2 regions of the Devosia rhizoryzae genome follow, and region 2 is predicted to be linked to the other one. Evidence: predicted binding sites of a transcription regulator. Region 2 holds the regulator's gene; the other holds the start of a gene.

Region 1 (7,736 bases), 930 kb from region 2:
GCCGCCCGTGGACTCGCGGCTCGAGTAGAGGACGAAATGGGCCGGGACGAAGCTCAGCGGCTCGAACATGGCCGCTTCGGCGATAAAGCGGGCAAGTTCTTCGGCCGACGTGCCGCGCAGCCGGGCAAGCGTCACATGGGGCACAAAGCGCCGGCCTTTGGGCTCGATGCCGGCGCGTTGCAGCACGCGTTCCTGCGCCGATTGCAGCCTTGAAAGCGCCTCGGACGGCTCGACACCGGCGAAAAGCGCCCGCGGCTTGTCGCCGCCAAAACTGCCCAGATGTGTGAGCCGGACCGCAAAGCGCAGGGAGTTGGAAAGCCGGTCTAAGCTGTCGACCACGTCATTGGCGGTCTGTGCATCGACGTCGCCGATGAAGCGCAAGGTGATGTGGTAATTTTCCGGATCGATCCAGCGCGCCCCCGTCAGCCCACCGCGCTTCAGCGACAGGGCAAAGCCGAGATCGGGTGGGATTTCAAGACCGGTAAAGAGCCGGGGCATGGTTTCCTCCCTGGCGGCAGGCGCACGATTCGTCGCTTGAGCCTAGCACAGCGAGCCTAACGGACCAGTCCACCGTGTCGCAGGCGGCCATTAATCCTTGTCATTGGGCAATACCGTCCCCATATTCACCAGCAAGTGGCAGTGCCAATGCCCACCGGCGGTAACAAGACCGCAAGTTCATTTGGGAAAGGGAACCAAAGAATGGCTGAATATGACCGTCAGACCCTCGGTGCGCGGGCCGGCTCGGCCTTGGCCATCGACGAGGGCCTTCGCAGCTATATGCTGCGCGTTTACAACTACATGGGCGTCGGCCTCGTTGTCACGGGCCTTGTCGCCTATTTCACTAGCCAGTGGGCTCTGTCGAGCCAGGCCAATGCCGAACTGCTTTATGGCAGCCCGCTCGCCTGGGTGATCATGCTGGCTCCGCTGGGCTTTGTCCTGGTGCTGAGCTTTGGCATCAACAAGCTTTCCGTGCCTGCCGCGCAAGCCGTATTCTGGGCCTTCGCGGCCGTCATGGGCCTGTCGCTGAGCTCGATCTTCCTCGTTTATACCGGCGCTTCCATCGCCAAGGTGTTCTTCATCACGGCCGCAACGTTCGGCGCGATGAGCCTTTACGGCTACACCACCAAGCGTGACCTCACCGGCATGGGCAACTTCCTGATGATGGGCCTCATCGGCATCATCATCGCCTCGATCGTGAACATCTTCATGGGCTCGACCATGCTCGATTTCGCGATCTCGGTACTGGGCGTGCTGATCTTCACCGGTCTGACCGCCTATGACACCCAGAAGATCAAGGAAAGCTATTCGGAGCACTATGGCGCCGACGTCATGGCCAAGAACGCCATCATGGGCGCTCTGAGCCTCTACCTCGACTTCATCAACCTCTTCATGATGCTGCTCCGCCTCTTCGGCAACCGCGAGTAATATTGGCCTAAAATTGGTTGGACGACCAATCGGACCGCAGCCTAAAAGGGCTGCGGTCTTTTTGTTGGTCTGCCATGTCCGATTTTGTTCTTCGCCCCTTCCAGTGGTCCGACGTCCCGGCGATCACGACGATCTACCGGCACTATGTCGACCACACCGCCATTACCTTCGACACCGAAGCGCCGGGCGAGGAAGCGATCGCCGAAAAGTATGCGGGACTCAAAAGGCTCGGCCACCCGCTGATCATTGCCGAGCGCGAAGGGCGGACCGTGGGCTATGCCTATGCGAGCTTTTACCGTCCCCGGGCGGCGTACCGCTTTACCTGCGAAGACTCGATCTACCTCGATCCCGAGGAAAAGGGCCGCGGCATCGGTAAGGCGCTTCTGACCGAATTGCTGGAGCAGTCGCGCGCCTTTGGCTTCAAGCAGATGCTGGCCGTGATCACTGCCGACACCGCCAACTCGATCGCCATCCACGAAAAGTTCGGGTTCAAGCGCGTCGGCTATTACGAGGCCGTGGGACTGAAGTTCGACCGCTGGCACGACATCGTGCACCTGCAGCGCGCGCTGTAATTAGATGAGACCTCATGGTGAGCTTGTCGAACCACGAGGTCGGGCACTCAGTGGCTGCGACCTCGTCCTTCGACAGGCTCAGGATGAGGTCTAGGAGAGGCAGCCTAGCTAGCCGACCACCATCAGATCGGGATCGAGCACGCGCAGCACCTGCGCGAGGTCGTGGCCGCGTTTGAGGACGCGGCCCTGCTGGTTGGTGACCATGAACTGGCCCTGCCGATTGCGCAGCTTGGGGTTCTTCTCCACGACGAAAAGCGGGCGTTCGGAAACGCGAGCATAGATCGAGAACAGCGCCCGATCCTTGAGGAAGTCCATGGCATAGTCGCGCCAGTCGCCGGAGGCGACCTTGCGGCCATAGACCGAAAGGATCAGCATCAGCTCACGGCGCTCGAAGGCGACGACGGGAGGCGCCGGACGCGCTGGTTGCGGTTGTGGTTCACCCACATGCACGAGGGAAAGATTAGCCTTCGATGGATCTGGTGGAGCCTGCAAAATGGCCCTCTACTCTGTCACGACACAGTCATGATCGACCCATTCAGTGGCGAAAACAAGGGTGGAAAATTCCCCATTTCGGTCACGCTTTGCTCGTGATCACGCCAGAATGAACGATCAGGTTTGATCTATCGGCAGCCGGGCATCTGAGCCCCCAAACCTGAAACCCGGTTGCCGACAGCCTCCAATAGAGTCAAGTCGCCCGCTCCCTGCCCCCAAGGAGCGGGCTCTTTTTTGCGCTAGAACTCGTAGACGGCAGCACCCAGGATCGGACCCGGCATGCCGTTGCGTTCCTGCTGCACGAGGAGGGCGAAGCCGCCATTGTCCTGGCCGCGAAGCTCGGCAAGCGGCAGCTTGATCTGGGCGCCAGTCTTGGCCTCCCACATGCCCAGCATCTGCCGGTCGGTGACCACCTGCGTATAGACCATGGCCTTGCCCGCATTCTCGCCGCTGTCGATATCGACCTTGGCGCGATCGAGGTAGCGGACCAGCCAGATCCCGGCATCGCCCAGCCCGGCATCGGCGGGAATGCCGATCTTGAGCATGTCACCGTGCTTTTCCATGGTCAGCGCCAGCGGCAGCTGCGCCGAGGCAACGGCGTCCTGTACTTCGTCGCGGCGTGAGCCGACGACGCCCTCCTCGCCATTGATCACCATTTGCGGGGTAAAGATGCTGGAGGACCCCCAGCTCTTGGCATAGCCGCGCTGGCGATCGGAAAAGGCGGGGGCGGCAAAGGTGTCTTGCCAGCCGATATAGTCCCAGTAGTCGACATGATAGGCCAGGGCCACCACATCGTCGCGACCGGCAAGGCTGGTCAGCATCGCGTCCGCCGGCGGGCAGGAAGAACAGCCCTGGCTTGTAAAAAGCTCGACCACGGCCTTGGGCTCGCCCCGAAGCGTTTCCGCCCCGGCTGAGGCAGGATGCAGAAGCGCGGAAGCGCCAGCGATTAAGGCAAAAACGGGGCGGCTAAACATGGGGATGTTGTAGGCCGGAGAAGTTAAGACGGGCTAGTCAAAAGCGGGTGAGACCCCATTTTCCTAACTCCATCACAGAAATGAAAATGGCGGCCCCTGCGGACCGCCACTTCGTTTTCAAAACATGTAAGCGCTGCTTACGCGGCGACGAGGCTGCGCAGCACGTAGTGGAGGATGCCGCCATTCTTGAAGTAGTCGAGTTCGTTGGCCGTATCGATGCGGCAGCGGGTTTCGACATTGCGCACCGAGCCATCGGCGCGGGTGATCTTCACGTTGACGACGGCGCGCGGCACGATGGTTTCGACATTGAGGATGTCGACCGTTTCGGTGCCATCGAGGCCAAGGCTCTGCCAGCTGTCGCCGTCCATGAACTGCAGCGGGATAACGCCCATGCCGACGAGGTTGGAGCGGTGGATACGCTCAAAGCTCTGCGCGATCACGGCCTTGACGCCAAGGAGATTGGTGCCCTTGGCGGCCCAGTCACGCGAGGAGCCGGTGCCATATTCCTTGCCGGCAAAGATCACGAGCGGCGTATTCTGCTGCTGGTAGGCCATGGCCGCGTCGTAGATCGCCATCTGCGAGCCGTCGGGCCCGAGCGTGTAGCCGCCTTCGACGCCATCGAGCATCATGTTCTTGATGCGGATATTGGCAAAGGTGCCGCGCATCATGACTTCATGATTGCCGCGACGAGCGCCATAGGAGTTGAAGTCCTTGGGCGCGACCTGATGCTCCATGAGGTACTTGCCCGCCGGTGTGCCCGACTTGAACGAACCGGCCGGGGAAATGTGGTCGGTGGTGATCGAGTCGAGGAAGAGCGCCAGAACGCGAGCCGAGACGATATCGGTGACCGCCTTTGGCTCCATGGTCAGGTCTTCGAAATAGGGCGGGTTCTGCACATAGGTCGAACCGCCGTTCCAGCCATAGGTCTCGCTGCCTTCGACAGCGATGCCCTGCCAGTGCTCATCGCCCTTGAACACGTCCGAATAGCGCGATCGGAACATGTCGGCATTGACGTGCTGGCGCACGATCTCGGCGATTTCGTGGTTCGAGGGCCAGATGTCCTTGAGATAGACCGGCTGGCCGTTCGAACCGGTGCCGAGCGGCTCGGTGGTGATGTCGACATTGAGCGTGCCGAGCAGCGCATAAGCGACGACGAGCGGCGGGGAAGCGAGGTAATTGGCGCGCACGTCGGGGTTCACGCGGCCTTCAAAATTGCGGTTGCCCGAGAGCACCGAAGCCGCGACGAGGCGCTTTTCGTTGATGGTGTCGGAAATGGCCTGCGGCAGCGGGCCGGAATTGCCGATGCAGGTGGTGCAGCCATAGCCCACGAGGTTGAAGCCGATGGCGTCAAGATCGTCCTGGAGGCCGGCGGCGGTGAGATAGTCGGTGACCACCTGCGAGCCGGGGGCCAGCGAAGTCTTGACCCAGGGCTTGGAATTAAGGCCCAGCGCCCGCGCCTTGCGGGCAACGAGACCGGCGGCGACGAGCACCGACGGGTTGGACGTATTGGTGCAGGAGGTGATGGCGGCGATCACCACCGAACCATCGGTGATGGTATAGTCGGCATCCTTGACCGCAGCGTCGGTGAAGGGCGCGATGTCGTCGCCACGGCCGGCGGAAAGATCAGGCAGCGCTTTGAGGAAGGCCGGGGTGACATCCTTGAGCGCCACGCGGTCTTGCGGGCGCTTGGGACCCGAGAGCGAGGGCACGACGGTCGAGAGATCGAGCTCGAGAGTGGACGTAAAGGTTGGGTCTTCGCTGTCCGTGGTGCGGAACATGCCCTGCGCCTTGGAATAGGCTTCGACCAGCGCCACGCGGTCGGCATCGCGGCCGGTGGTGGCGAGGAACTTCAGAGTGTCGGCATCGACCGGGAAATAACCGCAGGTGGCACCATATTCGGGTGCCATGTTGGCGATGGTCGCCTGGTCTTCGAGCGAAAGGTAATCAAGGCCGGGGCCGAAGAACTCGACGAACTTGCCGACCACGCCCTTCTTGCGCAGCATTTCGGTGACGGTCAGCACGAGATCGGTGGCGGTGATGCCTTCGTTGATCTTGCCGGTGAGCTTGAAGCCGACGACTTCGGGGATCAGCATGGTGATCGGCTGGCCGAGCATGGCAGCCTCGGCTTCGATGCCGCCGACGCCCCAGCCGAGCACGGCCATGCCGTTGACCATGGTCGTGTGCGAGTCGGTGCCCACGAGTGTATCGGGATAAGCGACGGTTTCGCCGTCCTCTTCCTTGGTCCAGACGGTCTGGGCCAGGTATTCGAGGTTCACCTGATGGCAGATGCCGGTGCCGGGAGGGACGACGCGGAAATTGTCGAAGGCCGACTGGCCCCAGCGCAGGAATTCGTAACGTTCGCCATTGCGTTCATATTCGAGCTCGACATTCTGCTCGAAGGCCAGCGGCGTACCGAAATTGTCGACCATCACGGAGTGGTCAATGACGAGATCGACGGGCACAAGCGGATTGATCTTTTGCGGATTGGCGCCGAGCTTGGCGGTGGCGTCGCGCATGGCGGCGAGGTCGACGACGGCGGGAACGCCGGTGAAATCCTGCATCAAGACGCGGGCCGGGCGGTAGGAGATTTCGTGGTCGGACGTGCGCTCGACCAGCCAGGTGGCGACGGCCTGAATATCGGCCTTGGTAACGGTGCGGTTGTCTTCAAAGCGCAAGAGGTTTTCGAGCACGACCTTCATCGAGCCGGGCAGGCGCGAAACGCCGGTCAAGCCGTTCTTTTCCGCTTCGGCGATGGAGTAGTAAGTGTAGGTCTTGCCACCCACCGTCAATGTGGACTTGGATTTGAAGCTGTCTACAGAAGTCACTTGGCTCCGCCCTTTGCTGCTCGAAACACAATGCTTTCGGGCGGTGGGGCCGATCGAAAGTCATGCGTTTTCTGGAATGTTTCCAATCTCTAAGGGCTTATAGTCAATCGCGGGAGGCCTTGCCAGTTCTACCTTGGCTCCAATACGAGATGGGGTCATGACCCAAGGGCAAGTCTATTCCCCCCTATCGCTGCACACCCAAGGGCTTGCCGTGGGCCGTGGCGAAACGATGCTGGCGCACGGTCTGGCGCTGGACGTTGCCGGTGGCTCGGGGCTCCTGCTGCGGGGGCCGAACGGGGCCGGCAAATCGACGCTGCTGCTAACGCTGGCGGGTCTTCTCGCGCCGATCGAGGGCACGGTAACGATAGAGGGTCATGATCCGGACGACGGCCCTGCCCTCCACTATTGCGGCCATCGCAATGCCGTGAGAGCCAGGATGACGGTGCGGCAAACGCTGGGCTTTTGGGCAGCGCTCAACGGCCATACCGGCTTGGCTGCGGATGCGGCGCTGGACCGCGTCGGGCTCGGCAAGACCGCAAAACTCGATGCCGGCTACCTGTCGGCGGGCCAGCAGCGACGGCTGGTGCTGGCGCGGCTTTTGGTGTCACGTCGCCCGCTGTGGCTGCTCGATGAGCCGAGTGCCGCACTGGACGCGGATGGACGCGTGTTGCTGGCAGATTTGCTGAGCGCCCATCTGGCCGAAGGTGGGCTTGCGGTCATCGCCACCCATGACGATATCGCGGTTTCCTCGCTCACGACATTGCAGCTGGGAGCCACGCCATGACCGGCTTCCTGAGCGTCATCCGCCGCGACCTCCGCCTCGCTTTTGCCGGTGGCGGCGACGTTCTAACCCTGCTCCTGTTCTTCATCATCGTCGGCGCCATCGTGCCCTTTGCCGTCGGCCCGGACCAGGAACTGCTGTCGCGCATTGCGCCGGGCGTGGTCTGGATCGCGGCATTCTTGTCGATGCTCCTGGGGCTGGACCGCCTGTTCCGCCCCGATCTCGAAGACGGCACTCTTGCCCTCTATCGCCTTGCCGATCTGCCGCTGTCCGCAGTGATTGCCGCAAAAGTGATCGTCCAGTGGCTGACCTCGGCCCTGCCGCTGATCGTCGCCTCGCCCTTCCTCGCCGTAATCCTCGCCATGGATCTCGACACCTTCTGGCGCACGGTGCTCTCACTGCTTCTCGGCACCCCTGCCCTAGCGGCATTCGGTGCCTTCGGGGCCGCGGTGACCGTTGCCATACGCCGCGGCGGTCTCCTGGCGCCGATCCTGATCGCGCCTCTCTGCGTGCCGGTCCTGATCTTCGGCATCGGCGTCATCGCGCCGTTGGGAGGACCGAGCCAAGGCAATGCGGCGACGCTCTTTCTTGCGGCACTCAGTCTCATGGCGCTGGCACTCTCTCCCTTTGCTGCCGCGCTTGCGATAGCGTGGGGGGAGGAGTAGAG
Region 2 (7,736 bases):
ATTTCGGGTTGGGGTGTCGAGGGCCTGCCGCCGCTGAGCTTGGGCTACGTCAACCTCTTGGCTTTCGCGCTCGTGGCGGTTCTGGCGGCCGTCTGCGCGCCGTTCGGCGCAGCGCTGGCGCACCGGCTGGACCAGAAGACGCTGAAATACGTCTTCGCGGCCTTCCTGGTCGCGGTTGGGCTCAACATGCTCTGGAAAGTGCTGGCAGGCTAAAGCCGACCCCGCCTGGGAGATGGTGGGGACGGGTTGACTACGGTATTCCGTCCGCCCCCACCGCCCAAGCCCCCCCGTGAGAGGGGATCCGGGCTCGGGGCCGCACCGATCAAGATGTGACCCCAAGTAACAACTCGCCTTTGGCCGTTCCGGTTTGTCTAAAAAAAGGCGATGACGCGGTTGGCTGTGGATTAGTCGGCGCTGTTGCCCAAATCCCAGGCCACCGAAACGCCGACGGCGAAGGTCAATTCCCCAGATTCCACCGGGACCTCGGCCGACTGCGCTACATCTGCCCTCGCATACATCGGGAAGGGCTGCGGCGCGCCGAAATCCTGGCGCTCGGATACCGATTCCAGATCGCCCAGCGTTTCACCGGCAACTTCTGCATAGAGCTCGGCCTTTTCGCGCGCATCGGCGAAGGCTGCCTTGCGCGCTTCATTAAGCAGGTCAGCCGGATCGGCGACCGAGAACGAAACGCCGTTGACGGTGTTGGCGCCGACGGTCACCGACTGGTCGAGGATGGAGCCGAGGTCTGCCAGTTCGCGCACGACGACAGTGACCGAGTTGGACACCTGATAGCCGTCGATCTTTGGCGGCATGGTATAGCCATTGGCGTCGCGGGCGTCCGAATAGACGTAGTTCGGATTGACCGAGAAGCCGGAGGTCTGGATGTCACGCGCCTCGATGCCGGCTTCCTTGAGCGTTGCCAGAAGTTCGTTCATCGCGGTGGTGTTGGCGTCGAGTGCTTCGCGGGCGGTGGCGCCCTGCGTCATCACGCCGGAATTGATGGTCGCCATGTCGGGTGCGGCCCGCACTTCGCCGCGGCCTTCGATGGATATCGTGCCGGCATAGGCGGGCAGGGCGGTGGTGAGCAGGGCGAGGGGGACGATAACGCTGAGGGCACGCATGGCAAACTCCTTTAAGTGCCCGGGGACGTTTCCCGGGCTAATGCGTCAGTAATGGGGCGCGGATGAACCGGAGTTGAATGAGTTCGCCGCGCCGTCTTGGCATAAAGTATGATTTTTGCCCTACTCACCTTGCGTTGCCGTGTTGGCTTGGTTAGTCACTGGCTGACTTTTGCCGAGGACCTGCCCATGAGCGCCACTGCTATCCCAAACGGAGTGCTGATCGGCCGGGCAAAGGTGCCGGGCTATGACTATCCCCGCGTCGTGACGGTGCGTGACGGGCAACTGGTGGATATCACCAGCCCCGGCATGGCGACGGTCCGCGATATCGCCGAGAGCGGGCGTGCTGCCGAGCATGTGCGGACTGCCGCGGGCACGCTGCTTGGGCCGGTCGATGCAATCTATGCCGGTGGCGATGGCTTACCGCGTCTGCTCGCCCCCATTGACTTGCAGGCGATCAAGGCGTCGGGCGTGACCTTTGTCGTATCGCTGTTGGAGCGCGTGATCGAGGAACAGGCGCGGGGCGACAAGTCGCGGGCCGATGCGCTGCGCGGCGAAATTCTTGACCTGATCGGTACCGATCTGTCGCAACTCGTGCCGGGTTCGGACGCGGCGATGAAGGTCAAGGAGCGGCTGATCGAGAAGGGCGTCTGGAGCCAATATCTCGAAGTTGGAATCGGGCCGGACGCCGAAATCTTCACCAAGGGCCAGCCGATGAGCGCGGTGGGCCATGGCGCCGAAGTGGGCCTCCATCCGGTATCGAGCTGGAACAATCCGGAGCCGGAAGTGGCGCTTCTGGTGACGTCCAAAGGCGAGATCATCGGCGCGACGCTCGGCAATGACGTCAACCTGCGCGACGTCGAAGGGCGGTCGGCGCTTCTTCTGGGCAAGGCCAAGGACAATAATGCCTCGGCATCCCTGGGCCCGTTCGTGCGGCTGTTCGACGGCGACTTCACGCTCGAGACCATCAAGCAGGCCGAGATCGCACTGCGTGTCGAGGGGGCCGACGGCTTCGTTCTCGAAGGCCAATCCAACATGGCGCAAATCTCGCGGACGCCGGAATCGCTGGTTGCCGCAACGATCGGGCAGCATCATCAGTATCCCGACGGACTGGTGCTTTATCTTGGCACCATGTTCGCGCCAGTGAAGGATCGCGATGGCGCCGGCAAGGGCTTTACCCATAAGGTCGGCGATGTCGTCTCCATATCGACACCGAGCCTGGGTACACTTTCTAACCGCGTGAACCTATCTACCGTTTGTCCGCCTTGGACCTATGGCGCGAGCCACCTGTTGCGCGACCTTGCACGCGCGAACCTCCTCTAGATTCTCCCGAAAGGCTTCATCATGACCGAGCTGCACAAGAACCTCATCGACGGCGAATGGGTCGGGTCCGACGGGATCGAGAACATCAACCCGTCCAATATCAAGGAAGTGGTTGGCGTTTATGCGCGCGCCACGGCCGAGGAAACCACGCAGGCGATCGCCGCAGCCAAGGCCGCGTTCCCGGCCTGGTCGCGCTCGGGCATCCTTGAGCGCCATGCGATCCTCTCCAAGGCCAGCCAGGAAATTCTGGCCCGCAAGGCAGAGCTGGGTGAACTCCTGAGCCGCGAAGAAGGCAAGACGCTGCCGGAAGGCATTGGCGAAGTCACCCGCGCAGCTCAGATTTTCGACTTCTTCGCCGGCGAAACGCTGCGCCTTAACGGTGAAATCCTGCCCTCCGCCCGCCCGGGTCTTACCGTCGAGATCACGCGCGAGCCGGTCGGCGTCATCGGCATCATCACGCCGTGGAATTTCCCGATCGCCATTCCGTCCTGGAAGATTGCGCCGGCGCTTGCCTATGGCAATACCGTCGTCATCAAGCCTGCCGACCTTGTGCCGGGGTCAACCTGGGCGATCGTGGATATTTTGCAGCGTGCTGGCCTGCCGAAGGGCGTGCTGAACCTCGTCATGGGCAAGGGGTCTGTTGTTGGTCAGACCTTGCTCGACAGCCCGGATGTCAATGCCGTTTCGTTCACCGGTTCTGTGGGTACGGGCAAGCGCGTGGCCGAGGCTTCGATCAAGGTTGGCCGCAAGTTCCAGCTCGAAATGGGCGGCAAGAACCCGACCATCGTGCTGGACGATGCCGATCTCAAGGTGGCCGTTGAATCTGTTGCGCAGTCGGCGTTTTTCTCGACCGGTCAGCGCTGCACGGCGTCGAGCCGCGTGATCGTGACGGAAGGCATCCACGACAAGTTCGTCGAGGCGCTGGCAGCGCGCACCGCGGGTCTTCGCGTGGGCGATGCCCTTGATAAGGATACGGAAATCGGCCCGGTGGTCGATCCGAACCAGCTCAAGCAGGACACCGACTATATCGAGATCGGCAAGTCGGAAGGCGCCACGATTGCCGCCGGTGGCGAGCGGGTTACGAAGGGCAATGAAGGCTACTTCCTGCAGCCGACGCTCTTTACCGAAGCGACCAACTCGATGCGCATTGCCCGTGAGGAAATTTTCGGGCCGGTGGCGGCGGTGATCCGGGTGAAGGATTACGAGGAAGCGCTCCATACTGCGAACGATACGGAATTCGGTCTAAGTGCCGGTATCGTCACGACTTCGCTCAAATATGCGACGCACTTCAAGCGCAATTCGGAAGCCGGGATGGTGATGGTGAACGTGCCGACGGCCGGTGTCGATTTCCACGTGCCCTTCGGTGGCCGCAAGGGTTCGAGCTATGGTTCGCGAGAGCAGGGCACCTATGCCAAGGAGTTCTTCACCATCGTCAAGACGGCCTACACTGCTGCTGGCTGATCTTTCGCAAAACGTCTTCTACGGGGCCCGCGTGGCCCCGTTTTTGTTAACGGAGGGCTAACGTTTTCGCTGTGTCAGCGCCATGCCGGCGATGATGAGGACGATGCCGAGCGCGCTGGCCCAAAGCGTCACCGGGATACCGCGCGCCCAATCGAAGAGCACACCCGAAACCATCTGGCCGGAGATGACGAGAAGGGTCGAGTTGATGGCACCGATCCGGGTGATGAGCCAGGAGCCGGCGGCCACGAAGATGACGCCGATGGGGCCGCCGAAAAAGACCCACCACGGGATCTCGCCGATATTGGGCGGTATCAGCCCGCCGATGACGAGGCCGACCAGGCTCAAGAAAACGAAACCGACGATGTGGTTCCAGAAGGACGAGATCAGCGGCGAAGTCGAGAGCGACAGACGGCCGTTGACCTGGCGACTGAGAATGACGAGGAGGCCAGCGGTGAAGGCGAAGATGATGGGGATGATCATGCCGCGTTGAGCCCGAAGAGAATGATCAGGAGGCTGCCGGCGACGATCAGGACGACGGCGCCCGCGTCGCGGAGATCGAGGCGGCGCTTGGGGAGGCCGAGCAGGCCCCAGAAGTCGGCGGCGAGGCTGAGCAGAACCTGGCCGGCGAGGCCAAGGGCGAGGGTGCCGGCGAGGGCCAGCGGGGTGTTGACGGATGTCGAGGTCAACATGACGGTTGCGGCGCCGATAATGCCACCCAGATATGCCCAGAGCGGGGCCTTGCCGATCCTGGCCTTCGATGCAGCAGCTTCGGCGCGCTGGTGACGCCAGAGCACGGCGAGGAAGAGGATGGCGGCGACGGTGCCGGTGCCGTGGGCGAGCCAGGACGAAAAGAGCGCGCCGCCGTAGCGGCCGGCTTCGGCATTGATGAAGACGGCGAATGTCAGGAGCACGCCGCTGCCGAAGGCGAGGACGAGGTGCAGCGGTTTGGGCCGCTGCGCGGCGGGCATGGACATGGGGAAAGTCCGATTCGGGAGAGGTGGCGCGAGTTTAGCTGGAGGGCTGGGGCGCTGCCAGCTTCGCGGTGACCAAAGGTAAGAGGCGGTTCCCGGGACGCTATCCACTACCCCCTTCCGAGCGACGCTAAGGCCCGGGGGGCCTAAGCTCTGCTTGCCTTCCCCTCAAGGGGGAAGGTGGGCGCCGGTGGTTGCAGCACCTCAAGCGACGGCGGCGAAGCGTTCGTCGAAGGCGTAGCCGGCGCCGCGGACGGTGCGGATAGGGTCGGATTCGCGGCCACGGTTGATGGCGCGACGGAGGCGGCCAATGTGGACGTCGACGGTGCGTTCGTCGACATAGACGTCGTTGCCCCAGACGCCGTCGAGAAGCTGCTCGCGGGAATAAACGCGGCCGGGGTGGCGCATCAGGTATTCGAGCAGGCGATATTCGGTGGGGCCAAGATGGATGTCGCGGGTGGCGCGGCGCACGCGGTGGGTGGTCCGGTCGAGTTCCAGGTCACCGACGCGGAGGGAGGCGGTGACGAGGTTGGGGTTCGCCCGGCGCAGCAGAGCGTGGATGCGGGCGACGAGTTCGGGGACCGAGAAGGGTTTGACGATATAGTCGTCGGCACCGGTCGTGAGGCCGCGAACGCGTTCTTCTTCTTCGCCGCGGGCGGTCAGCATGATGATGGGGACGCGAGCGGTTTCGTCCCGGGCGCGCAGGCGGCGGCAGAGTTCGATGCCGGAGATTTCCGGCAGCATCCAGTCAAGCAGGATCAGGTCAGGGAGCTTTTCCTGGATCGCCCGATGCGCTTCGTCACCGGATTCGGCGGTGATGACGCGAAAACCCTCTGCTTCAAGGTTGTAGCGAAGGAGGATGGCGATGTCGCCTTCATCTTCGACGACGAGGATGGTTGCGGGCATGGATGTGCTCCGTCGGTCGGGTGGTGACCCGATGGTTCATTGTTGTGGCACCAACCCCCACCTTCCCTCCCCCTGAAGAAGGGGGAGGAGGATGCAACGGCAGTGCCAAGTTTCGGCCTCACCCGGCGCTTTGCGCCGACCTCTCTCGGAGGGAGAGGTGATCAGACCTTGATCTGCTGGCGTTGGAGATCCTGCACGTCGCCGGTGAGCTGCTTGCCGGTGGCGAGATAGTAGGCGCGTTCCGCGATGTTGGTGGCGTGGTCGCCGATGCGTTCGAGGCTCTTGGCGCAAAAGAGGAGATGCGTGCAGGTGGTGATGTTGCGCGGATCTTCCATCATGTAGGTGAGGAGCTCGCGGAACAGTGAAGTGTGCATCGCATCGACCTGGTCGTCGCGGTTGCAGACTTCGACCGAGGCGGCCGAGTCGCGGTTCGAATAGGCGTCGAGCGCATCCTTGACCTGACCCATGACAAGGGCGGTCATGTTCTTGACGCCGTTGTAGAAGGTGGGCTGCAGGTTGATACCTTCGAGCTTGAGCGAACGGCGGGCTAGTTGCTTGGCCATGTCGCCGATGCGTTCGAGATCGGATGCCACATGCACCGAGGTGATGATGGCGCGCAGATCGGAAGCCATCGGCTGGCGGCGGGCGATCATGGAAACGGCCATGTCGTCGATCTTGCGCTGCATTTCGTCGATGCGCTGATCGGCAATGATGGTGACGTCGGCCAGTTCGCGATCGAGCTTGAGCAGGGCGCGGGTGCCGTTCTCGATGGCGGCTTCCACCTGGCCGCCCATTTCGGCGATGGCCTGGGCGAGGCTGTGCAGCTCTTCGTTGTAGGACGTAACGATGTGGTCGGTGCCAGTATTGGGCATTTCAGTTCCTCCAGCCTCGGCGATCAGCCGATGCGGCCCATGATGTAGTCCTGGGTCTGCTTGTTCACCGGATTGGTGAAGATGTCTTCGGTGTCGCCCTGCTCGATCAGGTTGCCCAGGTGGAAGAAGGCGGTCTTCTGCGAGACGCGGGCGGCCTGCTGCATGGAGTGGGTGACGATGACGATGGTGTAGTTCTCGCGCAGTTCGTCGATCAGCTCTTCGATGATGGCGGTCGCGATCGGGTCAAGGGCCGAGCAGGGCTCGTCCATCAGAATGACTTCGGGGCCGACGGCAATGGCGCGGGCGATGCAGAGACGCTGCTGCTGACCGCCAGAAAGGCCGGTGCCGGGCTCGTTGAGGCGATCCTTGACCTCTTCGAAAAGACCCGCCTTGCGGAGCGAAGAGATGACGATCTCGTCGAGATCAGCCTTGTTCCTGGCAATGCCGTGAATCTTGGGGCCGTAGGCGACGTTTTCGTAGATCGACTTGGGGAAGGGGTTGGGCTTCTGGAACACCATGCCGATGCGGGCGCGCAGTTCGACAACGTCGAGGTCCTGCGCATAGATGTCCTGGCCGTCGAGCTCGATGCGGCCGCCAACCTTGGCGCCTTCGATCGTGTCATTCATGCGATTGATGCAGCGCAGGAAGGTCGACTTGCCGCAGCCCGACGGTCCGATAAAGGATGTGACGGCGCGATCGGGGATGTCGATCGAGATGCCGTGCAGGGCCTGCTTGGGACCGTAATGGACGGTGACGTCGCGGGCGGTGAGACGGATCTGGCGATCCATAAGTTCGGCGGGGTTCATGGAGCTCGATACCGTTTGCTGGGTCATCTTGGGCTTGCCGGCGATCATATCCATAGGGGAATTCTCCAGTTGGGTCATGCGCGGCGCTCCAGACGGGTACGCAGGAAGATAGCGACGGCGTTGAGAAGGATCATGAGGCCCAAGAGCACCAGAATTGCGGCTGAGGTGCGCGCCTCGAAGAAGTTGCGGTTTTCGTTGCCCTGCCAAAGGAAGATCTGGACCGGCAGCGCGGTGGCCTGATCGACGACGGAGCCGGGGATCGAGGCCACGAAGGCGCTC

The links. Region 2 encodes PhoB, which activates phosphate uptake and scavenging genes when phosphate is short. Its sites were predicted from a motif close to TGTCATNNANCTGTCAT; they were not measured.
Region 1: the regulator PhoB is predicted to act here: its motif matches at 2,505-2,521, upstream of JI748_RS15630 (DUF2794 domain-containing protein).

The regions. Positions count from the first base shown of each region.
Region 1 is NZ_CP068046.1:3,183,494-3,191,229, reverse strand. It holds gene thpR (RNA 2',3'-cyclic phosphodiesterase) at 1-498, opposite strand, end outside; gene JI748_RS15640 (Bax inhibitor-1/YccA family protein) at 700-1,425, shown strand; gene JI748_RS15635 (GNAT family N-acetyltransferase) at 1,500-1,997, shown strand; gene JI748_RS15630 (DUF2794 domain-containing protein) at 2,106-2,492, opposite strand; gene JI748_RS15625 (DUF1223 domain-containing protein) at 2,729-3,463, opposite strand; gene acnA (aconitate hydratase AcnA) at 3,601-6,288, opposite strand; gene ccmA (heme ABC exporter ATP-binding protein CcmA) at 6,446-7,072, shown strand; gene ccmB (heme exporter protein CcmB) at 7,069-7,734, shown strand.
Region 2 is NZ_CP068046.1:589,256-596,991, forward strand. It holds gene JI748_RS02935 (sulfite exporter TauE/SafE family protein) at 1-213, shown strand, start outside; gene JI748_RS02940 (SIMPL domain-containing protein) at 405-1,121, opposite strand; gene JI748_RS02945 (fumarylacetoacetate hydrolase family protein) at 1,308-2,441, shown strand; gene JI748_RS02950 (aldehyde dehydrogenase family protein) at 2,463-3,902, shown strand; gene JI748_RS02955 (DMT family transporter) at 3,960-4,382, opposite strand; gene JI748_RS02960 (DMT family transporter) at 4,379-4,876, opposite strand; gene phoB (phosphate regulon transcriptional regulator PhoB) at 5,078-5,779, opposite strand; gene phoU (phosphate signaling complex protein PhoU) at 5,941-6,651, opposite strand; gene pstB (phosphate ABC transporter ATP-binding protein PstB) at 6,675-7,457, opposite strand; gene pstA (phosphate ABC transporter permease PstA) at 7,532-7,736, opposite strand, start outside.